Micromonospora rhizosphaerae: one gene and its partners. The protein of the gene in region 1 interacts with the protein of each later gene in a pairwise test. Links are inferred from orthologs where the notes say so. Each region holds a gene or a part of one and is shown in the gene's direction. Other genes may lie near its edges. The genes, in order: ung, ndk and GA0070624_RS09775.

Region 1 (9,376 bases):
AGGAGGCCGCCGCCGAGCTGCGCGCGGTGCTCGCCGCGCCGGTGCCGGTGGTGCTCGACGCCGACGCGCTGACCCTGCTGGTGGACGGCAAGATGGCGGACCGGCTGCGCGACCGGGACGCCCCGATCGTGGTCACCCCGCACGACCGGGAGTACACCCGGCTCTGCGGGGAGACGCCGGGTGCGGACCGGGCGGCGGCGACGCTGCGGCTGGCCGCCTGGATGAACGCGGTGGTTCTGCTCAAGGGGGACCGCACGGTGATCGGCACGCCGGACGGCCGGGCGTACGTCAACCCGACCGGCACCGCGGCGCTGGCCACCGGGGGCACCGGCGACGTGCTCGCCGGCCTGCTCGGCTCGCTGCTCGCCGCCGGGCTGCCGGCGGACCGCGCGGCCACCGCGGCCGCGTACCTGCACGGGCTGGCCGGTCGGGAGGCGGCCCGGACCGGACCGGTGACCGCGCCCGACGTGGCCACCGCGCTGCGCCCGGTGCTCGCCCGGCTGCCCTGACCCGCGCGGGTCGGCCCACCGTGATCACCCGGGAAGTAGGCTGGGGGTCATGTGGCAGTCGGAGGTACGCGTCGACCTCGACGCGATCCGGGACAACGTGACCGGGCTGAAATCGGGCACCAGCGCCGAGCTGATGGCGGTCGTGAAGGCCGACGGGTATGGCCACGGCATGGTCCCGGCCGCCCGCGCGGCCCTGGACGCCGGAGCGGACTGGCTCGGCGTCTGCACGCTGGGCGAGGCCCTGGGCCTGCGCGCCGCCGGGATCACCGCGCCGGTGCTGGCCTGGCTGCTCGACCCGGGGCTGCCGCTGCACGAGGGCGTCGCGGCCGGCGTCGACCTGGCCGCCGCCAGCCTGCCGCAGCTCGACGAGATGATCGAGGCGGGCCGCCGGGCGGACCGCCCGGCCCGGCTGCACCTGAAGATCGACACCGGGTTGTCGCGGGGCGGGGCGACCGTCGCCGACTGGCCCACCCTGCTCGAGGCGGCCGCGAAGGCCCAGGCCGATGGCCTGGTCGAGGTGGTCGGGGTGTGGAGCCACTTCGTGTACGCGGACCTGCCCGGCCACCCCACCACGGATCGGCAGCTCGCCGTCTTCGAGGAGGGGCTGGCCATGGTCGAGCGGGCCGGGCTGCGCCCGCGCTACCGGCACCTGGCCAACTCCGCCGCGACCCTGACCCGCCCGGACACCCACTTCGACCTGGTCCGGCCCGGGCTCGCGATCTACGGCCTCTCCCCGGTGGCGGGCGAGACGTTCGGGCTGCGTCCGGCGATGACCGCCCGGGCCCGGGTGATGCTGACCAAGAGGGTTCCGGCCGGCACCGGCGTCTCGTACGGGCACACCTACCTCACCGAGCGGGAGGCGACCCTGGCGGTCGTGCCGCTCGGCTACGCCGACGGGGTGCCCCGGCACGCCTCCAACAGCGGGCCGGTGCAGCTCGGCGGCAAGCGACGGACCATCTCCGGCCGAGTCTGCATGGACCAGTTCGTGCTGGACTGCGGCGACGACGAGGTGGCCGCGGGCGACGTGGCGACGCTCTTCGGCAGCGGCGCCGACGGGGAGCCGACCGCCAATGACTGGGCCGAGGCCGCCGGCACGATCAACTACGAGATCGTGACCCGGTTCGGCGGGGTCCGGGTGCCCCGCGTCTACGACGGCGAGCGGCCGTGACCCCGTCGCCCCGGTTCCGCATCCCCCGGCCCCGGAGCGCGGCGGGCAAGGTCGCCGGCGTGGTGGGCGCCGCCGTCGGCGTCGCCGCCGCCGGGCTCGCCGCCGGCGTGGTGAGCGAGCGCGTCCTGGTCCGCCGGCTCAAGGCCGACCCCACCGACCCGTACACCGAGGAGGTCTTCGACCAGCAGCGGTACGACGAGTCGTTCCGGCTGGAGCTGCCGGACGGCACGGACATCCACGTCGAGGTGGTGGAGCCGACCCGGCCGGTCTCCGGCCATCCGACCGTGATCCTGGTGCACGGCTTCTGCCTGGACATGGGGACCTTCCACTTCCAGCGCAAGATGCTCGCCGAGCGGGGCGACTACCGGATCGTGGCCTACGACCAGCCGGGGCACGGCCGCTCCGGCCGGCTGGAGACCGGCGACTACGACCTCGTCGCGCTGGGCCGGACCCTGCGCCGGGTGATCGACCGGACCGCGCCCGAGGGCCCGCTGGTGCTGGTCGGCCACTCGATGGGCGGAATGACGATCATGGCCCTGGCCGAGCTCTATCCGGAGCTGTTCGGCGACCGGGTGGTCGGCACGGTGCTGATGGCCACCTCGGGCGGGCTGCTCGCCGAGACCAAGCTGGTGGCGCCGGCCCTGCTCGGCCGGGTCGGCGGGCCGGTGCTCTTCATGATGAGCAACGCCACCCGGTACGGCGGCACGGTGATCGACAAGGCCCGCAAGTCCACCACCAACGTCGCCTGGCTGCTGACCCGCAGGTACGGCTTCGGCACCCCGAAACCCAGCCCGGCGCTGGTCTCGTACGTGGAGGCGATGAACTCGCGGACCTCCGCCGACACGGTGACCCGCTATCTGCGGACGTTGGCCACCCACTCCCGGTTCCCGGCGCTCGCCGCGTTGGCCGGCACGCCGGTGCTGGTGATCGTGGGGGACAAGGACATGATCACGCCGGTGACCCACTCCGAAGAGATCGTCCGGCGGTTGCCGCACGCCGAGTTTGTCAAGATCCACGACAGCGGGCACGTGGTGATGCTGGAGCACGCCGACGAGGTCAACGCCGCCCTCGCAGGCTTTCTGGAGCGGCTGTGACGGTCGTCGTCACGTTGCGGACGGTCGAGGACACCCACGAGTTCGGCCGGCGGCTCGCCGGCGTGCTGCACGCGGGTGACCTGCTGCTGCTCACCGGCCCGCTGGGCGCCGGCAAGACCGCGCTGACCCAGGGCATCGGCGCCGGCCTCGGGGTGCGCGGCGACATCACCTCGCCGACCTTCGTGATCGCCCGGGTGCACCGTCCCGACCCGACGCGCGGCGGCCGGGTGGCGCTGGTGCACGCCGACGCGTACCGGCTGGGGGACGCCGCCGACCCACGTGCCGAGATCGACGACCTCGACCTGGACGCCTCCGTGGACGAGTCGGTGACCGTGGTCGAGTGGGGCGAGGGGATGGTCGAGCAGCTGACCGACGCCCACCTGCGGGTCCGCATCGACCGGCGGGAAGACGACACCCGGGTGGTGACGTTGGAGCCCGTCGGTGGCGACTGGCCGCAGCGCCTGGCCACCCTTGACTGACGGCTGTCGTACCCGCTGCCTACAGTGCCCCGGACCGACCCGACAGGCGAAAGGTTGCCGATGCCCGACGACGCCCCCACGCTGGACCTGCTGGCGCTGCTCCCCGACGACTGGCGGGCGGTGCTGACGCCGCACCTGGACCCGGCCCGCACGGCGGCGCTGGCCGAGTTCGTCGCCTGGGAGTACGCGACCCATACCGTCTTCCCGCCGGTCGAGGACCTCTTCTCGGCCTACCGGCTGTGCGGGCTCCGGGGGTGCCGAGTGCTGATCCTCGGGCAGGACCCGTACCACAAGGCCGGGCAGGCGCATGGGCTCAGCTTCAGCGTCCGGGACGGGGTGACCGTGCCGCCGTCGCTGCGCAACGTCTTCAAGGAACTGGGCGAGGACCTGGGCCTGCCGAAGCCGCGCAGCGGCAACCTGAGCGGCTGGGCGGCGCAGGGCGTGCTGCTGCTCAATGCGGTGCTCACCGTCCGGCAGGCCACCCCCGGCTCGCACGCGAATCAGGGTTGGGAGGAGTTCACCGACGCCACCATCCGGGCCCTGGACGCGCTGGACCAGCGGGTGGTCTTCCTGCTCTGGGGCGGGTACGCCCGCAAGAAGGCGGCCCTGATCACCAACCCGCAGCACGTGGTGCTGGAGGCCGGCCACCCGAGCCCGATGAACCCGCGCGGCTACCTCGGCAGCCGCCCGTTCAGCGCGGCGAACAAGGCCCTCGCCGACGCCGGCCTGCCCACCGTCGACTGGGAGCGCTCAGCCGGCTGACCCCGCCCGGCCCGCGCCGCCGGCCAGCCGCGGCGGCAGGCCGCCGAACTCCTCCCATCGGGCGTTCCAGCGTTGCCCGTACGCCGCCTCGAGCCAGGCGGTGAAGCGGCCCGAGTCGCGCCAGCGCAGCGCGATCTCCACCCCGTCGACCGGGAGGGGCGCGCCCTGAAGTAGCGCGGCGGTGCTTTCGGTCAGCAGGTGGGGCAGATCGCCGAGGCGCTCGATCACCCGATCCAGCCCCAGGTCGTCGATCAGGTCGGCCAACGGCCGGGCGGCCAGCTCGGCCATCCTGGCGTCGAGGTGACTGTCCAGCGGCTCGATGGCGACGGCGAGCTGCAGGTCGAGCGCGGCGAAGAGGCGTGGCGAGACGACTCTCGGTCACCACCGGATCATGACTCGCCGCAGAGAGCGATATGCCTCTCCGTCATATTCATGCCTCAGAGTCATATCGCTCACGAGGTGATGGTAGGGCGCGAGCCTCACGCCTGTATCGGCCTCTGCCCGGGCATGCTGCCCAACGGGGAGGAGACGGGAGAGCGACCATCCAGCGCCTCGCGCAGGCGCCTCGCGCCGGCCTGGGACGGGGTGTGACCGGGCATGAGCGGGGAGCCGACTAGGCTGGCATACCGTGCTCGTACTCGTGGTGGACTCCTCGACGCCCGCGGTGACCGCGGCGCTGGTCGAGGTCTCGGCGGACGGCGTCGCGGCCCGCGCGCAGCGGTGCACCGTCGACGCCCGGGCGCACGGTGAACTGCTCGCCCCGCAGGTCGACGCGGTGTTGGCCGACGCCGACGCGCGCCCCCGCGACCTGGCCGCGATCGTCGCCGGGCTCGGCCCCGGCCCGTTCACCGGGCTGCGGGTCGGTCTGGTCACCGCCGCCACCATGGGTCAGGTGCTCGGCATCCCCACGTACGGAGTGTGCTCGCTGGACGGCCTCGGCCACCCGGTGGCGGCCGGCGAGCCCGTACTCGCCGCCAGCGACGCCCGCCGCAAGGAGATCTACTGGGCGGTCTACGACGGCGCCGGCGAGCGGATCGCCGGGCCGAACGTGGACGTTCCCGCCGTCGCCGCCGAACGGGCCCGCGGCCTGGCGGTCACCGTCGCCGTGGGTGACGGCGCCCACCGGTACGCCGACATCCTCGGCCTGCCGTTGCGGGCCGAGCCGCGCTACCCGGACGCGACGGCGCTGGCCGCGCTGGCCGCGGAGCGGATCCGGGCCGGCGCCCCCGGCGACCGGCTCACCCCGCTCTACCTGCGCCGGCCGGACGCCGTGGCGGCGGCCGGGCGCAAGCCGGTCCTGCCGTGAGCCCGGTACGGCTGAGCCGGTTCCGCTGGTGGCACATCGACGAGGTGCTGCCGATCGAGGCGGACCTCTTCGGCGTCGAGCAGTGGTCGCCGGCGATGTTCTGGAACGAACTGGCCAACGGGCACTACTACCTGATCGCCACGGACGACAGCGGCGACCTGCTGGGCTACGCGGGACTCGCCGTGGCGCCGCCGGACGAGGCATGGGTGCAGAACATCGCGGTCCGCCGGGACGCCCAGCGCCGGGGCGTGGGCCGCGCCCTGCTGGAGGCACTGCTCGCCGAGGCCGCCCGGCGCGGCGTCCGCAGCACGCTGCTGGAGGTCGCGGCGGACAACGCCCCGGCGCAGAAGCTCTACGCGTTGTACGGCTTCGAGCCGATCGGGGTGCGGCGCGGCTACTACCAACCGAGCAACACCGACGCGCTGGTCATGCAGCGCGTGGCGGAGCCGACGGAAGACGAGACAGGTCGCCATGGCTGATGAACCACTGATCCTCGGGATCGAGACCTCGTGCGACGAGACCGGCGTGGGCATCGTGCGCGGACACAGCCTGCTCGCCGACGCGCTCGCCTCCAGCGTCGAGGAGCACGCCCGGTTCGGCGGTGTCGTGCCGGAGGTGGCCAGCCGGGCCCACCTGGAGGCCATCGTGCCGACCATGGACCGGGCGCTCGCCGAGGCGGGGGTGAGCCTCGCCGACATCGACGCGATCGCGGTGACCTCCGGGCCGGGCCTGGCCGGCGCGCTGCTGGTCGGGGTGGCGGCGGCGAAGGGCTACGCGCTCGCCGCCGAGAAGCCGGTGTACGGGGTGAACCATCTCGCCGCGCACGTCGCCGTCGACACCCTCGAACACGGGCCGCTGCCCGAGCCGGCGGTCGCCCTGCTGGTCTCCGGCGGGCACTCTTCGCTGCTGCTCGTCGACGATCTGGCCCGCGGGGTAACCCCGCTCGGCGCGACCATCGACGACGCGGCCGGCGAGGCGTTCGACAAGGTCGCCCGGCTGCTCGGCCTGCCGTTCCCCGGCGGCCCGTACATCGACCGGGAGGCCCGCGCCGGCGACCCCGCGGCCATCGCCTTCCCGCGCGGGCTCACCGCGGCCAAGGATCTCGCCACCCACCGGTACGACTTCTCCTTCTCCGGCCTGAAGACCGCGGTGGCCCGCTGGGTGGAGGCCCGGCAGCGGGCCGGCGAGCCGGTGCCGGTGGCCGACGTCGCCGCCTCCTTTCAGGAGGCGGTCTGCGACGTGCTGGTCACCAAGGCGCTGGACGCCTGCCGGACCAACGGGATCGACACGCTGGTGATCGGCGGGGGAGTGGCGGCCAACTCCCGGCTGCGGGCGATGGCCGAGCACCGCGCGGCGAAGCACCACATCCAGGTCCGGGCGCCCCGGCCGAGGCTCTGCACGGACAACGGGGCGATGGTGGCCGCGCTCGGCTCGCACCTGGTGGCCTCGGGCGTCGCACCGAGCCGCCTCGACCTGCCCGCCGACTCCGCCATGCCGCTGACCATGGTCAGCGTGTAACGTTCCGCCGGCAACGGAGGTGGGGGATGGGTGACGTGATCGTACGAATGTGGGAGGCGCGCGCCGAGCCGTACGGCTTCGCCGACCTGATCACCTGGGTCTGCGACACCGTCCTGCCCGAGTTCGAGCACGACCCGCGGCACCTGTCCAGCGAGGTCTTCTCCTCCACCGACCACCGGCTGGTGGTGATCTCGAAGTGGCGGAGCACCCCCCGGGACCTGCCCGAGCCGCCGGCGATGCTGGTCGCCCGGCCGCCACACTCCTGGGACTTCACCCAGGTCGACCGCTGACCGGGCGGCGCCGGCGGTCGACCGGTGCGGGTCAGACCTGGAGCGTGCAGCGCGCGGTGCCCGTGCTCTGCGACATACGTCGCACCGGCCGCTGACCGGCGGGAATTCGTTGGCGCGGCGGCATGGCGTCCACCTAGCGTCGGCATGCCATGCGCTTCTCACCGGCCGGCGATCCCGGCACCCCCGACGACCGGTCCGCCACCCGCTACCTGGTGTGGCTGGCCGGCCGGCACCCGCTGATCTTCAGCGCCGGCATCGTGCTCGGCATCGTCTGGACGGTCGCCCAGGCGTTGATGCCGGCCGCCGTGGGCCGAGCCGTCGACGCCGGACTCGCTCACCGCGACCCGGACGCCCTGATGGGCTGGGGGCTGGCGCTGCTGGGGCTGGGCGTGCTCCAGGCGGTGGCCGGGATGCTCCGGCACCGGTGCGCGGTGCACAACTGGCTCGCCGCCGCGTACCGGACCGTGCAGGTGACCGTCGACGCCGCAAACCGGCTCGGCGCCGCCCTGCCCCGCCGGGTCGCCGCCGGCGAGGTGGTCAGCATCGGCACGGCCGACATCGAACACATCGGCAGCGCCATCGACATCACCGCGCGGGGCGCCGGGGCGATCGTCGCCATCGTCACCGTGGCGGTGATCCTGCTGGATGCCTCGGTGCCGCTCGGGCTGGTCGTGGTGCTCGGCGTGCCGCTGCTGATGAGCGTGGTCGCGCTGCTGATCCGGCCGCTGCACCGGCAGCAGCAGGCGTACCGCGACCAGGAGGGCCGCTTGACCGCCCGGGCCGGCGACATCGTCTCCGGGCTGCGGGTGGTCCGCGGGGTGGGCGGCGAGCCGGTCCTCTCCGCGCGCTACCGGGCGCAGTCCCAGGCGCTGCGCACCGACGGCGTACGGGTGGCCAGGGTGGAGTCGCTGCTGGAGGCGGCGCAGGTGCTGCTCCCCGGTGCGTTCCTGGTGCTGGTCACCTGGCTCGGCGCCCGGTTCGCGCTGCGCGGCGAGATCAGCGCGGGGCAGCTCGTCGCCTTCTACGGCTACACGGCCTTCCTGGTCAACCCACTACGCAACCTCACCGAGGCGGCCGACAAGCTGACCCGCGGGCACGTCGCCGCCCGGCGGGTGGTCCGGCTGCTCCAGCTCACCCCGGGGCTGGTCGACCCGGCCCGCCCGGTGCCGCTGCCCGCCGGGCCCGGCGAGCTGGTCGACGTCGAGTCGGGGCTGGTGCTGAGTCCGGGCCGGTTCACCGCGCTGGCCGCGACCGCGCCGGAGGAGGCGGCCGCGATCGCCGACCGGCTCGGCCGGTACGTCGACGCGGACGTGACGCTGCACGGCGTACCGCTGCGGGACGTGGCGCTGGCGACGGTGCGCGAGCGGATCCTGGTGGCCGACAACGACGCGCAGCTCTTCACCGGTCCGCTCCGAATGGAGCTGGACCCGCACGACGCGGCCGACCGCGCCACGGTCGAGGCGGCGCTGGTCGCGGCGAGCGCGATCGACATTGTGGACGCCCTGCCCGACGGGCTGGACAGCCGGGTGGCCGAGCGCGGCCGGGAGTTTTCCGGTGGCCAGCGGCAGCGACTGCGGCTGGCCCGGGCGCTGGTCGCCGACCCGGAGACGCTGGTGCTGGTCGAGCCGACCAGCGCGGTGGACGCGCACACCGAGGCGCGGATCGCCGACCGGCTCGGCGCGGCCCGGCGCGGCCGGACCACCCTGGTCTGCACCACCAGCCCGCTGGTGCTGAGCCGGGCCGACCAGGTGGTCTTCGTGGAGGACGGCAAGGTGGTGGCCGAGGGGCCGCACGACGAGCTGCTCGCCGCCGAGCCGCGGTACGCGGCCACGGTGAGCCGGGAGGAGGACCGATGAGCACGGCCCTGCCCGTTGCCGACGTCGACCAGGTCCGCCGGTACGCGCGTGCGCTCGTCCGGCGGCACCCGCGCCCCCTGGCCGCGGCGCTCGGCCTGCACGCGCTCGCCGCCGCCACCGGCCTGGTGGCGCCCCGGCTGCTGGGCGACCTGGTGGAGGAGATCTCGCGCGGCACCTCGACCGTCACCGTGGACCGGATCGCGCTGGCCATCGCCGGGTTCGTGGTGGTGCGGTCGGTGCTGGTCCGTTTCGCCCACCTGGCCTCGGCCCGGCTCGGCGAACGGGTCCTGGCCGAGCTACGCGAGGACTTCGTCGAGCGGGTGCTCGCCCTGCCGCTGTCCACCGTGGAACGGGCCGGCACGGGGGACCTGCTCACCCGGACCTCGCGGGACGT
Region 2 (9,452 bases), 6.6 Mb from region 1 along the record:
TGCACGTCCGCCGGGTCATCCTCGGCTGAGCCCGCTGCGGCGGTCAGGAAGGGTCCCCTGCTAACGCCAGGCGTTGTGAAGGGGCCCCGTCAGGCGTCGGCGAGGGTGCGCCACTGGGTGAGGGCGATGCCGTGGCCGTCCGGGTCCCGGAACGCCGCCGCCCACACCTCCAGCTTGGCGCCCCGGTTGACCACGCGCGGGGCGTACGTGAAGCGGACGCCCGAGCCGCGCAGCCGCTCGTACGCGGCCTGGATGTCGTCGACCTCGAGGTTGACGTGCACCAGCCGGCGGCTCATCGGGGCCGCCTCGGTGACCTCGCGCAGGACCAGCCGGGTGGACCCCGAGGCGAGGACGGCGTTGCCGCGGCCGCGGTCGACCTCGTCGAAGCCCAGGGTCCGGTAGAACTCCAGCGACCTGGCCAGGTCCGTGACGAGCAGGGTGATGCCGACGCCGCTGATCGGGGTGGGCGCCGCGGTGGCGTCGCCGCCCGCGTACCCGAAGATAGCCTCGTCCAGCTCCTCCGCGGTCGGGGGCGTCGCCGGCGCGCGGTCGTCCAGCGGCACGTCGATCGGGTCGACCGGCACCGTCGGGTCGAACCGCTCCTCCGCCGGTGGGCGCGGGGATGGGGTGGCCCGGCGGGGCAACGGGGGGGCCTCTGACTGCTCGACGAAGGTGCCCTCGAGCACCTTCGGGCCGCCGGGTTGCTGGCGCACCACCACCGGCTCGCGCTCCTCGGTCAGCCCGGTCACGTCGTCGAAGGGCGGCTCCGGCGCGGGCGGGAAGTCGTCCTCCGGGGCGCGATCCGCCCACGGCGGCGGCTCCTGCGTGATCAGCACCTCGTCCACCGGGTCGGGGCCCGCGTACTCGGGTGGCAGGTCGGCGGTCGCGGCGTCGGTCTCGGCGTGGGTGGGCACCTCCTCCCACAGGACACGGACGTGGCGCTGGTCGTCCAGGGCGACCCGGATCGGCAGCCGCTGACCCAGCGACGGCCACTTGGCGACCGGCACCCGGGGCTCGATGATCTTCTTGGACCGGGGCGGCAGCCCGGGCGCGTCGATCACCAGCTGCAGCTCGCAGCGGCCGAAGGCGTACTGCGTGGGCGGCTCGGAGGCGCTGTGCACGTGCCCCACGCCGAACACCCAGGTGCGCCCGCCGGCGCGCACAGTGGCCAGCGCGATCGCCAGCACCAGCAGCGCGACGCCGAGCGCCACGATCGCCCAGCTCGTCATCCCCAGCCCGAACAGGACCACAAAGGTGGCCACGGTGCCCAGCACGGCGGCGATCAGTTTGCGTACCGGCGCGATGGGTCGGCTCCCGCCATTCGGCACAGTGGACCTCCCGGGGTTGAGAACCAGGCTAGGCGGGATCGGCGACCGGGGGAAAGAGCAGCCGCCGAGCCGGTGCCGAGACCGGGTCGGTACGCTGACCGTACCCAGCCCGACCGGCTTCCGCGCACAGGAGGAACCCAGCGTGTCCAGCAGCAGCCCGGATGAGCGCACGCTCGTACTGATCAAGCCCGACGCGGTCCGCCGCGGCCTGGTGGGCGAGATCATCTCCCGCTTCGAGCGGAAGGGTCTGCTGATCGACGCGATGGAGACCCGGACGATGGACGGCGACTTCGCCGACCAGCACTACGCCGAGCACGTCGACAAGCCGTTCTACCCGCCGCTGAAGGCGTTCATGACCGGCGGCCCGCTGGTCGCCCTGGTGCTCTCCGGCGACCAGGTGATCGAGGTGGTCCGCGGCATGCTCGGCAGCACCGACGGTCGCAAGGCCGCGGCGGGCACCATCCGGGGCGATCTCTCCCTGTCCAACCGGGAGAACCTGGTGCACGCCTCCGACTCCGTCGACAGCGCCAAGCGCGAGCTCGCCCTCTGGTTCCCCCACCTGGGCTGAAGACGCTTCGCGACGGCCCCGTCCCCGGCCCGGGGGGCGGGGCCGTTCCGTGCCGTCAGCCGCTCAGCGCCGACAGCTTCGCCGGGTTGCCGACCAGGTAGAGGTTGGTGATCCGGCCGTGCGCGGCGGCGACCGTCAGCGTGTAGCGGACCCCGCTCGGCCAGCGGAGCAGCAGCGCCGGCCCGCCGTTGAGTTCGAGGGAGGCCCACTCGACGGTGGGCCGCCGGCCGTAGATCCCGGCGAAGAAGCGGGCGATCCGGTCCGCGCCGTGGACCGGGTTAAGCGCCGCGCTGACCGCTCCGCCGCCGTCGGTCCAGGCGGTCGCGTCCGCCGCCACCAGCTTCGTCAGCCCGTCCAGGTCGCCGTCGCGGGCGGCGGCGAGGAAGGCGTCCAGCAGCCGCCGCTGCTCGGCTGGGCCCGCGGTGAAGCGGCGGCGGTCGTCGATGATCCGGGCCGCCGCGCGGTGGTGCAGCTGCCGGCAGTCCGCCACCGAGCGGTCCAGGATTTCGGCAATCTCCGCGTACGGCAGGGCGAAGGCGGTGTGCAGGACGTAGACCGCGCGCTCCGGCGGGGTGAGCCGTTCCAGCAGGTGCAGCAGCGCCGCGGAGAGGGAGTCCCGCAGCTCGACGCTGTCCAGCGGGCCGAACGGCGACGGCGCTGTCGGCACCGGTTCGGGCAGCCACGGCCCGACGTACGTCTCCCGGGCGGCCTGACGGGCCCGCAGCCGGTCCAGTGCCAGCCGGGTCACCACCCGGGACAGGTACCGGCGGGGCTCGGCCACGGACTCCCGGTCGGCACCGAGCCAGCGCAGGTACGCCTCCTGGAGCACGTCCTCGGCGTCGTGCAGGCTGCCCAGCAGCCGGTACGCCAGCCCGAGCAGCATCGGCCGGTGCGCCTGGAGCGCACCGGCCGCCTGCGCCGCCGCGCTGGTGGTCACTCCTCGGTCGGCGGCTGGGTCCGGCTGGTCACCGCGATCCGGTTCCACACGTTGATTGTGGCGATCGCGACCACCAGGTCCGCCAACTCCTTCTCCGACCACACCTTGGCGGCGGCGTCCCAGACCTCGTCCGGCACGCCGTGCTCGCCGAGCCGGGTGACCGCGTCGGTCAGCGCCAGCGCGGTCCGCTCCCGCTCGTCGAAGAAGGGCGCCTCCCGCCACGCGGCCACCGCGAAGAGCCGCCGGCTGGACTCACCCGCGGCGAGCGCGTCCCGGCTGTGCATGTCCACGCAGAACGCGCACCCGTTGAGCATCGACGCCCGCAGCTTCACCAGCTCCAGCACCGTGTGGTCCAGGTTCGCCCGGATGTACTTCTCCAGCCCGAGCACCGCCTGGTACGCCTCCGGCACCACTGTCGCCATGTCGATCCGACTCATTCCGGCCTCCCTCGGTCGCGGTTCCTACGCGAGCACGACGGGTTCACCCCCCGCCGACGTGACAGCGCCCGGCTGTGACGGTCGTCATGCGGCCGGCGCGGGCCCCGCCCCACCCCACCCCGCGCACCCAGTTGATCATGAAGTTATTGCGACGACACGCCGGTAAGGGCGGTAACAACTTCATGATCATCAAGGGTGGGGCGGGGCGAGTGGGGCGGGGCGAGTGGGGCGGGGCGGGTGGGCGGGGGTCAGAGGGTGTCGAGGGAGGCGCGGCGGCGGGACTCGGCCTCGAAGACCTTGAGCAGCACCGCCGCCAGCACGGCGTACCCGAGTCCGACGGCGACCTCGGCGGCGAGCGCCGGTGCGGCGGCCGTGAAGCCCTCGCCGGCCACCAGGCTGCGGGCGGCCCGGGCGGCGTGGGTGATCGGCAGCGCCTCGCCGGCCGTCCGCATCCAGCCGGGCAGTCCGGCGGCGGGGACGTTGACCCCGGTGAGCAGGAGCAGCAGCGCCACCGAGACGTTGGAGACCACCCAGACGTCCCGGAAGCGCAGCCCCAGCGCGCCTAGGGTCAGGCCGAAGAACCCGCAGGCGAGCGAGCCCACCGCCAGGGTCAGCAGCAGGCCGGGCAGGGCGCCGGGCGGTATCCGCAGGCCGAGCAGGAGCGAGCCGACGGTCAGCGTGCTCACCGCGATCAGCAGGCCGTTGCCGGCGTACGGGAGGACCCGGCCGAGGAAGACCGCGGTGCGGCTGCGCGGGGAGAGCAGCACGTGCCCGAGGGTGCCGAAGCGCCGCTCGTTGGCGACCGCCATGGTGCCGCCGAAGACGCAGGAGAGCGAGGCGGCGAGCACCGCGTTGCCGACGATGTAGAACCGGTCGTCGGCGACCCCGAGCTGCCGCCCCAGGTAGGCGAAGAAGAGCAGTTGGAAGATCGGGCCGACCAGCAGCGAGCCGATGAACATCGCCGGGGTGGTCCAGTTGAACAGGGCCCGGTAGGCGATCACGCCGCCGGTGCCGATCAGGCGCAACATTGCCATCGTCGTCCCCTCAGGCCAGCGCGAGGGTCGCCGCGGCGCGGGCCCGTCGCTCGACGTACGTCATCATCAGGGCGCCGGCGACCAGGCAGCCGAGGCTGATCGCCAGGCAGATGCCCAGCGACGGCCAGACCGGGCCGCCGCTGGCCGCCTCGTGCACCGCCCGGGCGCCCCAGGTGGTGGGCAGCACGGCGGCGATCGGGCCGGTCCAGCCAGGCAGCACGGCGAGCGGCACCAGCATCCCGGAGACCAGCCAGATCGGGTACTCCAGCGTGTTGGCCAGCGCGTTGGCGTTGCGCATCAGCACGAATGTGGCGGCGAGCAGCAGGCCGAACATGCCCAGGCCGAGGATGCAGCCGGGGACCGCGACCAGGAAGAGCAGCGGGTGCGCGAAGGTCAACGGGATGCCGTAGAGCAGCCAGCCCCAGAGCAGGGTGGCGAGCATGGCGTAGGTGCCGGTGACCGCGGTGGCCAGGGTGATCGGGAAGATCACCAGCGCGGGCGGGCGCGGCGCCAGCATGATCATCTCCAGGGTGCCCTGCCAGCGTTGGTTCTGGACGGCGCCGCCGGAGCCGAAGAGCACCGACGACCAGACGCCCATCAGTCCGGCGCCGACCGCGGCCTCCAGCAACCGGCCCGGCTCGCCGCCGGCCCGGAACAGGTAGACCGCCAGGGTGGCCTGCACCACCGGCACGATCAGCGCGGTGGCGATCTCGAACGGGGAGCGGGTGAGCTGCTTGGTGTGCAGCAGCGCCCCCACCCCGATCATGCGGAGCAGATTCACGCGGCCACCGCCTCGGCCGGGCGGGGCGGGGCGCCGACCCGGTTGACGATCGCCACGTACGCGTCCTCCAGGGTGGGTTGGCGGGCGCTGACCCGGCCCAGCCGGACGCCGTCCAGCTCGCGCAGCACGTCGGCCTGCACGTCCACGCCCGCGTCGGAGTGCACGGTCAGCACCTGCGCCGCGCCGGTGACCGACACGCTCGCCTCGCGTACCCCGGGCAGGACGTGGATCGCGGCGAGCTGGGCGTCGCTCACCCCGTACGCCTCCACCTCGAGGACCTGCCGGCCGTCGGCGTGGTGCCGCAGCTCCGCCGGGGTGCCGAGGGCCTGGATCTCACCGTTCGCGATGACCGCGATCCGGCCGCAGAGCTCGTCCGCCTCGGCCATGTAGTGCGTGGTCAGCAGCACGGTGGTGCCGGTGGCGGCCAGATCCGCGACCGTCTGCCGCAGCTCGCGGGCGGCCACCGGGTCCACCCCGATGGAAGGCTCGTCGAGGAAGAGCACCCGCGGCCGGTGCAGCAGGCCCCGGGCGATGTGCAGCCGCTGCCGCATGCCCCGGGAGTAAGCCTCCACCCGCTCGTGCTCCCGGCCGTCGAGCCGGACCAGCTCCAGCAGTTCGGCGATGCGCCGCTTCTGCTCCCGCCCCGGCACCCCGTACAGCTCGGCGAAGTAGCGCAGGTTGTCCAGGGCGGAGAGCCGGTCGTACAGGCCCCGGTCACCGCCGAAGACGTACCCGATCCGCCGGCGTACCTCCCGGGTCTCGGCGACCACGTCGTGGCCGCACACCCGGGCGGTGCCGGCGGTCGGGATGAGCAGCGTGTTCAGCAGCTTGATGGTGGTGGTCTTGCCGGCGCCGTTCGGTCCGAGCAGGCCGAACAGCTCCCCGTTGCCGACCGTCAGGTCGACGCCGCGGACCGCCTCCACCTCCCGGCGCTGGGGTCGTAACCATCCCGTTCGGCTGCGGTAGGTGCGGCGCAGCCCCGCCGCCTCGATCGCGTACTCGCTCATGGCCGCGAATCTAGGGACGCCGGGCCGGGCGGGGAAACGAATTCGGCGCTCGCCGAATCCTCAGGCGGAGGCGGCCGCCGGGTCGGCGCCGATCAGGGTGACCAGGGCCAGGCCGGCCGGTTCCAGGCCGTACAGCACCCGCCGACCGACCCGGCGGCGGTGCACCACGCCGGCGGCGAGCAGCGCGGCCAAGTGCTCCGAGACCGTGCTCGGGGCGAGGCCGAGGATGGCGGCGAGCCCGGCGGTGGTGGCCGGTCGGGCCAGTGCGCGCAGCACCTGGGCCCGGCCGCGCCCGACGAGGACCGCCAGCCGGTCCGTCCCCGTCCTCTCGGTCGCGGCGTCGGCGGCCGGCCGGTCGGCCAGCAGGACGGCGCCCCGGGCCTGGTAGGAGACCGCAATCACCTCGGGATGGTCGGTGGAGTGGGTCAGCGCGCCCCGCGAGAAGATCAGCGGGATCAGCAGCAACCGCTGGTCGACCGCGGCGAAGCGCCACTCGCTGGGCTTGACCAGGGTCAGCACCGGCTTGTCCCAGCGCACCCGCTCGTGCAGGTCGGCCAGGAGCGCGTCCGGCCCGTGCGCGGCGAGTGCCCGGGCGCGGTGCAGCACCTCCTCGTCCAGCGCCGCCCGCATCGCCGGCCACCAGGGCGCGATCGCCGCGTCCCAGTACGCCTGGATGCCGTCGGCCAGCCGATCCAGCGCGGCCTGCCGGTCGGTGACGAACGGGCGCAGCCAGTCCGGCAGGTCGTCGGGGCGGTGGTAGCGGGGGATCTGCTCGGCGATCACCTCGGCCGGCGTCGCCCGTAGCGCCGCCAGCTCCTCCTCGATCGTGGGGCTCGCGGTCGGCGGCACCGGGCCGAGGAAGTCCGGATACCAGGGGCCCGTCTGCGCGTAGAGCTTCGCCGGGGCCGCCTCGGGCAGCTCGGTGAGCACCCTACGGGCGTGCCGGGCCCACCCGGTGTACGGCCAGGGCGCCTCGTCCGGGTACCGGTCGAGCAGGTAGAGGCTGCACTTGGCCTCCCAGAGCGGGCTGGTGGCGATCCGGGTACGGGCCAGCGTCGGCTCGTCCAACTCGATCCGGATCACGGACCGAGATTACTCGGCGGCGATCTCCGTACCCGATCGAGTACGCTTGTCGCACAGGCGACGACCCGGCCATCACCGGCGAGCCTCCGGAAGAACAGCCGGGTGACCGGCCCAGTAGAACCGGACGGGACGGCCCGTCACAGCCGGCCAACGAGCGGGCGGTCGCACCATGACCGCCAAGCGGGGTGGTACCGCGGGCCTGCCCCGGGACGCCGGACGGCGTACCGGAGAGGGCTCGTCCTCGCAGACCACAGATGAGTGAGCTGCGCGAGGAGAGCGACCCCCGATGGCCTATCCGTTGCACGACCCGACCGCCGCCGGCGTCCCGGCGAGCCCGGACCTGCCCGCGGTGGAGCGCCGGGTCCTGGAGCACTGGGCGGCCGACAAGACCTTCGAGGCGTCGGTCGAGGCCCGACCCGCCGGGGAGAACGGCAAGAACGAGTTCGTCTTCTACGACGGGCCGCCGTTCGCCAACGGCCTGCCGCACTACGGCCACCTCTTCACCGGGTACGTCAAGGACGCGGTGCCGCGCTACCAGACCATGCGCGGTCGCCGGGTGGAGCGGCGCTTCGGCTGGGACTGCCACGGCCTGCCCGCCGAGGTGGTGGCCGAGAAGCAGCTCGGCATCACCAGCAAGGCGGAGATCCTCGACCTCGGCGTGGCCCGGTTCAACGAGGCCTGCCGCACCTCGGTGCTGGAGTTCACCCAGGACTGGGAGCGGTACGTCACCCGGCAGGCCCGCTGGGTCGACTTCGCCAACGACTACAAGACCCTCGACCTGGACTACATGGAAAGCGTCATGTGGGCCTTCAAGACCCTGCACGACAAGGGTCTGGTCTACGAGGGCTTCCGGGTGCTCGCGTACTGCTGGCGCTGCGAGACGCCACTGTCGAACACCGAGACCCGGATGGACGACGTCTACAAGGACCGGCACGACCCGACCCTGTCGCTGTGGTTCGAGCTGACCCCGGACGAGGCCGCCCCGGAGCTGCTGCGCGGGCCGGTCCGGCTCGGCGTCTGGACCACCACGCCGTGGACCCTGCCGTCGAACCTGGCGCTCGCCGTCGGCCCGGACATCGAGTACGCGGTCCTGGAGCGCGACGGCCAGCGCTACCTGGTCGGCGTGGCGCGGCTGGCCGCGTACGCCAAGGAGCTGGAGGGGTACCAGCAGGTCGGCACGGTGTACGGCCGCGACCTGGTCGGGCGCCGGTACACGCCGCTCTTCGACTTCCTGGTCGAGCAGGCCGGCCCGAACGCCTACCAGGTGCTCGGCGCGGACTTCGTCACCACCGAGGACGGCACCGGGATCGTGCACCTGGCCCCGGCCTTCGGTGAGGACGACCAGAACGCCTGCAACGCGGCGGGCATCCCGACCATCGTCACGGTGGACGACCACACCCGGTTCACCGCGCTGGTCCCGCCGTACCAGGGCGAGCAGGTCTTCGACGTCAACAAGCTGGTGATCCGGGAGCTCAAGGAGCGGGGGGTGGTGCTGCGGCAGGACACCTACACCCACTCGTACCCGCACTGCTGGCGCTGCGACACCCCGCTGGTGTACAAGGCGGTCTCCTCCTGGTTCGTGGCGGTGACCCGGTTCAAGGACCGGATGCTCGAGCTGAACCAGCAGATCAACTGGACCCCGGGGCACATCAAGGACGGCTCGTTCGGCAAGTGGCTGGCCAACGCCCGCGACTGGTCGATCAGCCGGAACCGGTTCTGGGGCTCGCCGATCCCGGTGTGGAAGTCCGACGACCCGAACTACCCCCGGGTCGACGTGTACGGCTCGCTGGAGGAGCTGGAGCGGGACTTCGGCGTACGGGTGAGCGACCTGCACCGGCCGGTGGTGGACGAGCTGGTCCGCCCCAACCCGGACGACCCGACCGGGAAGTCGATGATGCGCCGGGTGCCGGAGGTGCTGGACTGCTGGTTCGAGTCCGGCTCGATGCCGTTCGCCCAGGTGCACTACCCGTTCGAGAACCGTGACTGGTTCGAGCACCACTACCCGGGCGACTTCATCGTCGAGTACATCGGACAGACCCGCGGCTGGTTCTACACCATGCACGTGCTGGCCACCGCGCTGTTCGACCGGCCGGCGTTCCGCAACTGCCTGAGCCACGGCATCCTGCTCGGCTCGGACGGGCGGAAGATGTCCAAGAGCCTGCGCAACTACCCGGACGTGTATCACGTCTTCGACTCGTACGGGTCGGACGCGATGCGTTGGATGCTGATGTCGTCGCCGGTGCTGCGCGGCGGGGACATGTCGGTCACCGAGGCGGG
Region 3 (9,407 bases), 2.0 Mb from region 1 along the record:
ACGACGATCTGGCCGTCCGCGGTCAACGGGTAGCGGCCGTTCACCCCGAACAGCCCGGGCCGCACGGGAAGTTCCTCACCCTGCTGGTCGGTCAGGGTCGAGGTCCGGTCCACGCACCCCTGCCCGGCCACGTCCAGCAGGGCAACGGTGTCCCGCCCGGTCGCCTGCAGCGAGGTCTCGCCGGCGGCAAGGGCGGTGCCCCGGGTGGTCGAGGTGCGCACCACGCAGCCGAGCCGGTCGAGCACGACCTCCACGCCGGCACCGGACGGGGTGGACGAGGCGAACTCGGGGGTGAACTCGACGACGTCGCCGGGGAGGGTGCACTGCGTCTGGTCGGCGAGGGCGGCGCAGCCGGCGGGGACGACCGGCGGGTGGTTGAGGAACTCCAGCGGCAGGGTGGCCTCGGTCTGCCGGTTGCGCACACTTCCCGACCAGGTGAGCTTCCCGGTCAGGGCGCGGTTGCTGTTGGCGTCGACGACGAAGTTGACCTCGGCCGGATCGGTGGTGGGCTCGCTGAGCAGCTTCCCGCCGAACAGCCCCAGCCCGACCGGGTCGCCGGGGTAGAGCTGGCTGGCGGTGAAGGTGAAGAAGGAGGCGTTGACCCCGGCCAGGGCGCCGGAGGCGCGGACGAGGTCCGTGGTCTTCTCGACCTGGCTCAGGTTCGGGCCGTACGTCGCCTTGAGGTGCCCGCGGGCCTGGCTCGGGTCGATGGTGAGCACGTTGACCACCCACGGGCCCCGCGTGGTGGTGTTGATCTGGTCGGCCGGCGCCGGCTCGCTGCCCCGCTCGATCCGGGTCAGGGTGACACCGTCGGCCAGGGCACGGCTGGTGCGTACCTCCGTCAGGTCGCCGTCGTCGAGCGGAAGGGTGTCGCCGGCAGCCTCGGCGCGGGCCCCCGGAACGACCCCGAGAGCCACCGCGGCCAACGCGGCCGCCGCGATCGCCCCGGTACGGCGGAAGCGGGACAGGCCAGGAGTAGAAACAATCATGCCCGTGACCCTGGCGGCGCCACGGAACCACCTACCCGACTCCACTTGACACCGAGTCGAATTGTGATGGAAGGGCTTACCCGGAAGGAGGCGGTGGTGAGCGGCACGGATAAGCCGATCGGCTACTGGCTCAAGCACCTGCACAACCTGATCGAGGAGCAGTTCGACGCGACGCTGGGCGACCTCGGCCTCGACCGACGGCAGTGGCAGATCCTGAACGTGCTCTCCGGCGGGACGCGCAGCCGCAGCGAGATCGAGCAAGCGCTCGCACCGTTCTGGCCGGATGGCGTACCCCAACTCGACGCCGCCCTCGACGGGCCTGACGGCCTGGTCGCGCGGGGATGGGTCGGGTACGACGCCGACGCGCTCACCCTGACCGAGCACGGTCGCGCCGCACACGGCACGGCGGCCGAGCGCGTCGGCGGGACGCGGCGGCTGCTGCTGCGCGGGCTCACCCCGGAGCAGTACGCCGAGACCGTCCGGATCCTCTCGGTCATGGCCGGCAACCTCGAGGCGGCGTTGGCAGGCCGCTCGGCGGGCGGCAAGCAGGACTGACGGGCCCGCGGCCCGTACCGCGGCCAGCAGAAGTCGCCGCAGTTTCAGTAGCGCGGCTTCGGCACCTGCCGGTTGAGGCGGGGCTTGAGGGCCAGGACCAGGGCTTCCTTCGTACCCTCCGGGTTGTCGGTCTCCTGCCAGCGGACCTCGCACCGGCTCAGCCAGTCGGCGATGTCCTCGGCGGATGCCTCGTGGCCGGGCTTGTCGAGGAGCTGGCCGACCTGCTCGTGCAGTACGGATGAGTCCCGGTTGCCGGTCAGGTGCTGCCGGAGGCGGCCGCGCAGACCTCGCCTCGTGTAGCCGACGTAGATGACGGTGCCGCGTTCCAGGACCACGTGCACGCCGGGCGAGCTGGGAGCGCCGGCGGCGGCTTCCATCGTGTACGGCTGGGGAGGCGTGAAGGCGGCCAGAAGATCTTCGGCGTCGAGCATCCCCGGACGGTACCGGCGTCAGCCCTCCCCCGTGGTCCCACACGATCCGGAGTGCCCGTCGCGTAGTCGGCAGCGACGGCCGCCGTCGAGCCGAGCGTCGCACCAGACCCGGTGGCGGAGGTGCTGCCTGTCCTCCTCGCTGAGGGTGGTCTCGCCGAAGTCGAGGGCTGGGATGTGGCCGAGGGATTCGCGCAGTGCAAAGGCCAGCTCGGCGGCAGCGTCCAGGCCGGTCAGGGTGGTGGGCAGGTGGATGATCCAGCGGGGCACGGTCACTGCCGCCACCGATTGTTGAGTGACCAGTCGGGGTCGGTGTAGCGGCAGCCGGTGTGGCGGGACTGCCACTGGCGCAGCGCCTGGCGGATGCGTTCGGCCTCGGTGTTCGCGGTGGTCAGCTCGCGGTGTAGGCGCTCGAGTTCGTCGGCGAGCTGGTTGAGGTAGGCGTGGACCTGGTCGGGGTCGAGGCCGCGCCAGCGGGTGTCGAAGCCGGCGGCCCGGACCTGGTGCGGTTGCAGGCGTTCCCCGGTCACGTAGATCACGGCTGCCTCGCTGTCTCTTCGGCGATCAGGGTCTCGATCTCGCGCTCGGTCAGGCCACGGCGGATCAGGACGCGGCGGCCCCAGCGGTGCAGGCGGCAGGGGTGTGGGGCGCGGTCATTGCGGCAGCGGGGGCCATCGGGCCATTGCTCGGCGGCGTGCACGGTGATGGCCTTGACGGCGAAGGTGACGTCTTCGGCGGTGATGTAGGGCGGTAGGGGTAGTTCGCCAAGAATGTCGTCGATCGAGTCCATGATCCTCCCTGGTCGGATGGTTGCGGCGCCGAGGCGGGCGGGGACGGCCGATACGACCGCGCGTCCGTACCGGCCGGAGCCCAGCACCCACCCCGGGCCTGCTTCTGCATTCCGCGGCCGCTGCCAGCGGCGGAAGGATGTGCGAGGCGTTGCTGTTGGCGCCACGGTCCTCGTGCACCGAGGGGAACATCAGGCTCAGCGAGGCCGGGACAGCTTTGACGACATGGGCCCTCTGTCACAGCCGCTGCCCCGACCCCGCTGGGCAATCACCCCAGACGCGGGAAACCAGGCTGCCGAGCGAGGAAACCCGCGTCGACGACGTTAGGTGACGTACTTACCTAAGTCAACATGCGTCTTGTAGTTGGCGACCTCCTCGTGCTCAAATCGAGGTGCCGAGCGAGGAGTGCCATCACATGCCCAACCGACCCGCGGACTATCTACGCGTCGTCAACGCCATCACAGAGCAGATCGAGAGCGGCGACCTGGCGCCAGGCGACAAGCTGCCCACGTACGCCCAGCTGGCCGAGCAGTACAAGGTAAGTGTTTCGACCGCACAGGCTGCACTTCGGATCCTTCGCGACCGTGGCCTCGTAGAAGGCCAACAGGGTAAGGGGACCTTCGTCGCTGAGCGTCAGACATAGCTGCCCGGCCGACCAGGGAGCGCGGTGCCGCCGCCCACTGGTGGACCCAGCGCCCCACCAAGAACCACCGAGCCAGGACGGGCAGATCGTACTCCCAACGGCCGACGCCTGAGGCTACGTACAGTCTCAGCCTTTGCGTAGGCTCTGGGAGCAACTGCCAGGTGAAGGATAGGACGTCGACCTTGCGAGCCGAGACTAGAGACAGCGTCAACAAGGTGTGGGCACTATGTAACGCGCTGAAGGACGACGGCGTCACTTTCCACCAGTATCTTGTAGAGCTGTCGTACCTCCTGTTCCTGAAGCTTGCCGCCGAGTTGAAGGTCGAGCACAAGCTTCCACAAGGGTGCAGGTGGACCGCCCTCACAGAGTGCCCCGAGAACATCCTCCTGGAACGGTATGGAGGATTGCTTCGCTCGCTTGCGACATCAGACTCCGAGGTTGTCAGCAGGATCTTTTCGCAGAGTCGCACCTCCATAAAGAAGGCCAAGACTCTCAGAGTCCTCGTTCAAAGCATCGACCGTTTCGCTTGGTACGAGATCTCTCGTGAAGGACTAGGAGATCTCTACGAAGGTCTGCTCGAAAAGAATGCGAACGAAAAGCGATCGGGTGCCGGGCAGTATTTCACGCCGAGACTACTGATCGACAGCATAGTCCGAGTAATGAAACCCTCACTGGGGGACGTAATTCAAGACCCAGCCGCAGGTACGGCAGGCTTTCTCGTCTCAGCCGGCAACTATATTCGAGCGAACAGCGATACATGGTCCGACGTCGCGGAAAAAGAGCTTTCGGCCATCTTCCACGGAGTCGAACATGTTGACGACACGTACTCACTTGCCCTGATGAACCTGTTCTTGCATGGTCTCGTGAACGATGATGCTGTCGGGCTAGTATACGGCGACACGCTGTCGAGCGCAGGTAAGGACCTTCCGCCGGCAACTCTGATCTTGAGCAACCCTCCTTTCGGGACCAAGCGGGGAGGCGGTCTTCCGGATCGCGACGATCTTCCCTTCCCGACAAGCAATAAACAACTCTGCTTTGTTCAGCACATTATCTCAGCGCTTGCACCTGGTGGACGGGCAGCGATCGTGGTACCTGACAACGTCTTATACGAAGAGACGGTGGGTCTCAACGTTCGCCGGTACATGATGGATTCGTGTGACCTTCACACCATGCTCCGCCTGCCACCAGGGCTCTTCTATGCAGCTTCCGTGAAGACGCATGTGCTTTTCATCACCAAGAACGATGGAGACAGCTTTCAAGGCACCAAGGAACTGTGGTTGTATGACCTCAGAGGGAAGGGTCACGGGCGCAGCAAATCCGAAAGCCTCACCGAGGAGACGCTGCGAGCGTTCGAGCATGCCTATGGGCACGACCCGAACGTTGGCCGTGAAGCCCGACGAACAAGACGTGAGTCCCTCAGCGACTCATATCAGGTGTTCTCGCGTGCGGAGATCAGGGAGCGCGGGGACAACCTGGCACTTTCTATAGAGGTTGAGCCTACCGCTGAGTCGCAGGAGGATCCCGAGGAGGCTCTACTACTCCTCGAGAAGAGCCTAGAAAGAAGCATGTCTGCGCTTAGAGAGCTCAGCGATATGGTCCGAAGGGGACCAGCGTGAGCGATCTGCCTTCGCCGCACCCCGTCAAACTCGGTGAATGCGTGTACGTCGCGACCCGGTCGAAGGCGGAACCGTCGGAGATCGCTGGCGAGGCATGGTTGCTGGAGCTTGAGGACATCGAGCGGGACACCGGCCGACTCTTGCAGCGCGTGACTAAAGCCGAACGGGCACCTAGAAGCGAGAAGACGCGGTTCTTGGCGGGCGACATCCTTTATGGCAAGCTTCGCCCATACCTAAACAAGGTCATCCAGGCGACGGATGACGGCTACTGCTCTACCGAGATTGTTCCGCTTCGAGCCCCTCAGGCCCTTGAAAGTCGGTACCTCTACTACTGGATGCAACACCCGGATTTCCGCGACTACGCAAATGTTGTTAGTCAAGGAACCAATATGCCGAGGGTTAGTACTGCGAAGCTTCGCGACGCCCCCTTCCTATTCGCCTCGGCCTCACGGCAGCACTCCATCGCCGACTACCTCGATGACGTCTTTCTCCGCATCGAAACTATTCGTGACGCTGTGGCACAGGTTCCGAGCGCTCTAGATTTGGTTTGGGCTCACCTCGCTGAGCGGACCCTAGTTGAACTCGCTGAGCGAGAACCACCGGTACGGCTAGAAGATGTCGTTGTGAGGGCAAACTACGGGACTAGCAAGAAGTCTTCCCGCGAGGGCGAAGTTCCAGTCCTGAGAATGGGCAACTTGCAGGACGGCGAGATCGACTGGTCCGATTTGGCTTACAGCTCCGACCATGCGGAAATCGACAAGTACAGCCTTAATGAGGGCGACTTGCTTTTCAATCGCACAAACAGCCCTGAGCTCGTCGGAAAAACGGCCGTATACCGAGGGGGTCGCCGCGCGATCTTCGCCGGGTACTTGATTCGTCTCCAACTCGCGGAAAACGTGCTTCCCGAGTATGTTTCCGTTGTGCTCAATTCGCCCCTGGGGCGCGCCTATTGCCGCAACGCTAAAGTGGACGGCCTAAGTCAGTCGAACATCAACCTGAGAAGCTTACTCAATTTTCGCTTTACTCTGCCCAGCGTTGCTACGCAGGAGGCCGTCGTGAACGGACTGATGGCGGCCAAGAAGCACGTCAGGCGCCTCCAGCAGGCTGGGATGGACATTCTCGAGGGCCTTCCCAGCGTGCGCGATATCGCTTTACGACGAGCCTTTGCTGGGTTGCCGTCATCGCGGAGCGCGTTCGATGAGGCGGATTCATTGCTACTCGAGGGGATCGAGGAGGAGGTGCGTTCGATGGCTCAGCGAGATGTGGTCGGTGCTCGGGAACGCCGTAACCGGTCGAAGGTTGAACATCGACGGCTGCTAAGTCGCGGAGAAATCGCCGGGGACCATCTGAGCCAACTGATTCAGAACGACGATGGCCTGAGACCGATAGAGCTATGGGAGGAGTCGAGGCTCAGCATTGATGACTTCTACGATCAGCTTCGTGACGAAGTCATTGCCGGCCTTATCGTGGAGCGTCGCACGGATGGCGATGACTCGGAGCGAAGGTTGGTGCGACGGTGAAAATCCTCAGCTTGAGCCTGCCTAGCTACCGGAACCTACGAGACTTTATAATCAACTTCGACGAGGAGCAATCGACGACCGCGCTTATTGGCGGAAATGGCACGGGCAAGTCGCACCTTATTGAAGCGATTGTGGAAATCTTCCGAGATCTGGAGACTGCAGAGGCGTCAGCCTTTCCTTACACGATTCTGTATACGTGTCGAGGGCAAACCATAGAGGTTTCAAACGACCCATCTAAGGTGTCACGACCTCTAACAATCAACGTCAACGGCGAGCGAATTGCTCAGAAGCGGTTCCGCGAGCAGGCGGCGCAACTCCTCCCCAGCTACGTATTTGCCTATTATTCAGGGTGGAGCGACCGGCTGGAGAGACAGTTCGACGAACCCACCCGTCGTCATTACGAAGCAGTGATGGATAGCGGGGGGGCTGGCCTGCCGCTCAGACGTATGTTCTTCTGTCGAAAGGAATATAGTCAGCTAGTCCTGCTCGCCTTCTTCCTGGCTCCGCCGGACATCGCTCGTGTGGTCCTCGAGAAGTACCTAGCGATTGCAGACTTCGATTCCGCGCTATTTGTCCTTAAGCGTCCTTGGTGGTTTAGTGGCAAACCTAATCGCGCCCAACTCGAGGATGGTGATCCCAGATTCTGGTATGCGCGCGGTGCGTTTCGGCCCTTCCTGGCAAAATTGTGGGATGAATCATTAGCCCCCATTCGGGTCGAGGATCGTGTTGCAAGAGACATTCGGAAGCAGCCGGAGCAGTCGGAGCACCAGTATCTATTCCTGCGAGATTTGAACAGCCTTGCCCGGCTCCATCGTTCGGGGGACGAAGTTAAAGAACTATTCGGCCACCTAGAGAGCCTGTTTCTATGCGATCTAATCGATGAAGTGCGGGTCGTAATTCGGCGAACTGATGGTCATCGAGTTAAGTTTGTCCAGATGAGCGAAGGTGAGCAGCAGTTCCTCACCGTCCTAGGGTTGATGTTGTTCACGAGGAACGACGAATCGCTGTATCTTCTCGATGAGCCGGACACGCATCTAAATCCAATCTGGACATACGAGTACCTAAGCCTATTACAGGATACCATCCGCCAAGACAAGGGGCAGCTGCTTGTCGCGACTCATAATCCTCTTATGATCGGTGGCCTAGTCCGTGAGCAGGTGCGTCGCTTTAACCGCGAAGGCACGAGCCATGTCGCGACCGAGCCGGAATACGATCCTGTCAGCATGAGCATCGAGGGAGTTCTCCGCTCGGAGATGTACGGCCTTCGGTCAACCTTGAGCAAGCAGGTACTCGCACTTCTTGACGAGCAATATGCGCTTCTGGGAGAGGACCTTTCCGTTCAAGGAAGGGCGCGCCTCAGTGAAGTGTCCCGTGAGCTAAACGAGCTTGGCATTGCGCACACCTATCCAAACCCCTACTTCAACAGCTTCGCGGCTGCATTGGCACGTCGAAGGCAATCGGATGCAGTGAGGTTGACGGAGGAGGAAATGAGCGAACAAGCCGCCCTGTCGGACCAAATTCTTCGTGAGCTTGAACTGGAGGAGACCGGGGATGAGGAGTCGGCTTGAGATATATTAGAATGTCCGCTCCCCCCTACCCGGAGTGGCTTAAGAAGGCGGCGGAGATTCTAGCTGAACTGGACGAGGCGTCGAGCTCCGATGAGCGGCATAAGATCATCGACGACAACGCCGCGTTCTGGGGGCAGCTAAAGCCTTGGTTACTCGAGCTATCCCATAAGAAGTGCTGGTTTTCAGAGGCCAAGGATTGCTTCAGCCACTGGGACGTTGAGCACTTCAGGCCGAAGAAGTCCGCTCGTGGACTTAATGGCGAAACGGACGAAGGATACTGGTGGCTGGCCTTCGACTGGCGTAACCTTCGGATCTGTGGTACGGCGGGAAACCGGAAGAAGGGCACGTTCTTTCCTATCCGCGAACTGACCCAGCGCGCAACGCGCGATAGTGATCTACGCGCCGAGCAGTTCGACCTCCTCGATCCAGCAGATGAAGAAGATCCGGCCCTTCTGTTCTTCAACGTTTTTGGTGATGCCATTGTTGCTCCGCACGTCACAGACTCATGGGAGCGGCATCGGGTGGAATATTCGATAGAGCGTTACAATCTCAATTCGTTTGAGGCGCTTCGCACGAAGCGGCAACAGCGATGGTCCGAGTGTTGGGGCTATATCTGCGATTACCAGAACGAACTAACGGCCTTCCAACGAGACCCGAGCAAGGTGATTGCCCGCGACCGTGCTAAGCGCTTGGCCGGAACGATCCGAGCAATGCTCGGGGAGGACCAGGAGTTGTCGGCTGTTGCACGCGCGTGCCTTATCAGCGCCAATGACCCTCGTCTGGTTGGCTTCTTGCAGACCAGATGAAGCGGCGCCTGACCTCGGGAGCTCATGGCGACCCCTCAGTGGCGGGTGCTGCAGAGGCGTGCCCGCGCTGACCATTGGGGGCGCGGGGACGACCACGGTAGTGGAAGGGCCGCGGCAGAGGACCACTGGCAACGGCCCTTGTGCTCTGCTCGTCCCAGCCGTGCAGCACGAAAGCACGACGTGGCCGACGAAAGGCACCCGAAGCCTCGACAATGACTGACTCAGGAGGCCGCCGACGCCCTCCAGGACGCGCTGTCAAGTTGACGGCTGATCTTGGTTGTTGAGGTGGTCAGTCGTTGGCCGCGGTGAGCCGGCCCCCGAAGGCGATCTGGAACGCGTTCAACGGTGCCTTCCAGCGCATGGTCCAGCGGCGGCCGGCGCCGGTCGGGTCGAGGCTCAGCAGCGCCATGTACACGCACTTGAGTGCGGCGGCCTCGTTCGGGAAGTGCCCGCGGCGCGGACGGCCTTGCGGATGCGGGCGTTGACGCTCTCGA

Evidence for each region.
Region 2: the proteins of ung (region 1) and ndk interact in binary tests that used the Escherichia coli proteins (3 or more experiments, as listed by UniProt). The link is inferred for Micromonospora rhizosphaerae from one-to-one orthologs.
Region 3: the proteins of ung (region 1) and GA0070624_RS09775 interact in binary tests that used the Escherichia coli proteins (3 or more experiments, as listed by UniProt). The link is inferred for Micromonospora rhizosphaerae from one-to-one orthologs.

The regions. Positions count from the first base shown.
Region 1 is NZ_FMHV01000002.1:25,604-34,979, reverse strand. Bases 2,313-5,161 are described here. They hold ung (uracil-DNA glycosylase), read left to right. Parts: upstream 2,313-3,310; coding sequence 3,311-4,012; downstream 4,013-5,161. Other genes in these bases: tsaB (tRNA (adenosine(37)-N6)-threonylcarbamoyltransferase complex dimerization subunit type 1 TsaB), read left to right, coding at 4,641-5,161; GA0070624_RS00185 (hypothetical protein), read right to left, coding at 4,001-4,300; tsaE (tRNA (adenosine(37)-N6)-threonylcarbamoyltransferase complex ATPase subunit type 1 TsaE), read left to right, coding at 2,768-3,250; GA0070624_RS00200 (alpha/beta fold hydrolase), read left to right, coding at 2,313-2,771. Outside these bases: GA0070624_RS00210 (NAD(P)H-hydrate dehydratase), read left to right, coding at 1-509; alr (alanine racemase), read left to right, coding at 559-1,677; more of GA0070624_RS00200, read left to right, coding at 1,674-2,312; more of tsaB, read left to right, coding at 5,162-5,318; rimI (ribosomal protein S18-alanine N-acetyltransferase), read left to right, coding at 5,315-5,797; tRNA (adenosine(37)-N6)-threonylcarbamoyltransferase complex transferase subunit TsaD, read left to right, coding at 5,790-6,836; GA0070624_RS00165 (hypothetical protein), read left to right, coding at 6,872-7,126; GA0070624_RS00160 (ABC transporter ATP-binding protein), read left to right, coding at 7,276-8,982; GA0070624_RS00155 (ABC transporter ATP-binding protein), read left to right, coding at 8,979-9,376. UniProt on the Escherichia coli protein: Excises uracil residues from the DNA which can arise as a result of misincorporation of dUMP residues by DNA polymerase or due to deamination of cytosine.
Region 2 is NZ_FMHV01000002.1:6,655,652-6,665,103, reverse strand. Bases 259-3,183 are described here. They hold ndk (nucleoside-diphosphate kinase), read left to right. Parts: upstream 259-1,470; coding sequence 1,471-1,896; downstream 1,897-3,183. Other genes in these bases: GA0070624_RS31320 (carboxymuconolactone decarboxylase family protein), read right to left, coding at 2,830-3,183; sigJ (RNA polymerase sigma factor SigJ), read right to left, coding at 1,952-2,881; GA0070624_RS31335 (glyoxalase/bleomycin resistance/dioxygenase family protein), read right to left, coding at 259-1,328. In the rest of the region: GA0070624_RS31340 (DUF4233 domain-containing protein), read left to right, coding at 1-29; more of GA0070624_RS31335, read right to left, coding at 90-258; more of GA0070624_RS31320, read right to left, coding at 3,184-3,270; GA0070624_RS31315 (ABC transporter permease), read right to left, coding at 3,519-4,304; GA0070624_RS31310 (ABC transporter permease), read right to left, coding at 4,315-5,085; GA0070624_RS31305 (ABC transporter ATP-binding protein), read right to left, coding at 5,082-6,092; GA0070624_RS31300 (ArsR family transcriptional regulator), read right to left, coding at 6,153-7,175; ileS (isoleucine--tRNA ligase), read left to right, coding at 7,462-9,452. UniProt on the Escherichia coli protein: Major role in the synthesis of nucleoside triphosphates other than ATP. The ATP gamma phosphate is transferred to the NDP beta phosphate via a ping-pong mechanism, using a phosphorylated active-site intermediate.
Region 3 is NZ_FMHV01000002.1:2,013,638-2,023,044, reverse strand. The notes cover bases 2,923-5,802. They hold GA0070624_RS09775 (HsdM family class I SAM-dependent methyltransferase), read left to right. Parts: upstream 2,923-3,585; coding sequence 3,586-5,019; downstream 5,020-5,802. Other genes in these bases: GA0070624_RS09770 (restriction endonuclease subunit S), read left to right, coding at 5,016-5,802; GA0070624_RS09780 (winged helix-turn-helix domain-containing protein), read left to right, coding at 3,176-3,403. Outside these bases: GA0070624_RS09810 (phosphodiester glycosidase family protein), read right to left, coding at 1-941; GA0070624_RS09805 (MarR family winged helix-turn-helix transcriptional regulator), read left to right, coding at 1,086-1,544; GA0070624_RS09800 (GIY-YIG nuclease family protein), read right to left, coding at 1,589-1,975; GA0070624_RS09795 (hypothetical protein), read right to left, coding at 1,994-2,257; GA0070624_RS09790 (DivIVA domain-containing protein), read right to left, coding at 2,245-2,511; GA0070624_RS09785 (hypothetical protein), read right to left, coding at 2,508-2,762; more of GA0070624_RS09770, read left to right, coding at 5,803-6,539; GA0070624_RS09765 (AAA family ATPase), read left to right, coding at 6,536-8,107; GA0070624_RS33875 (HNH endonuclease family protein), read left to right, coding at 8,119-8,913. UniProt on the Escherichia coli protein: The subtype gamma methyltransferase (M) subunit of a type I restriction enzyme. The M and S subunits together form a methyltransferase (MTase) that methylates A-2 on the top and A-3 on the bottom strand of the sequence 5'-AACN(6)GTGC-3'.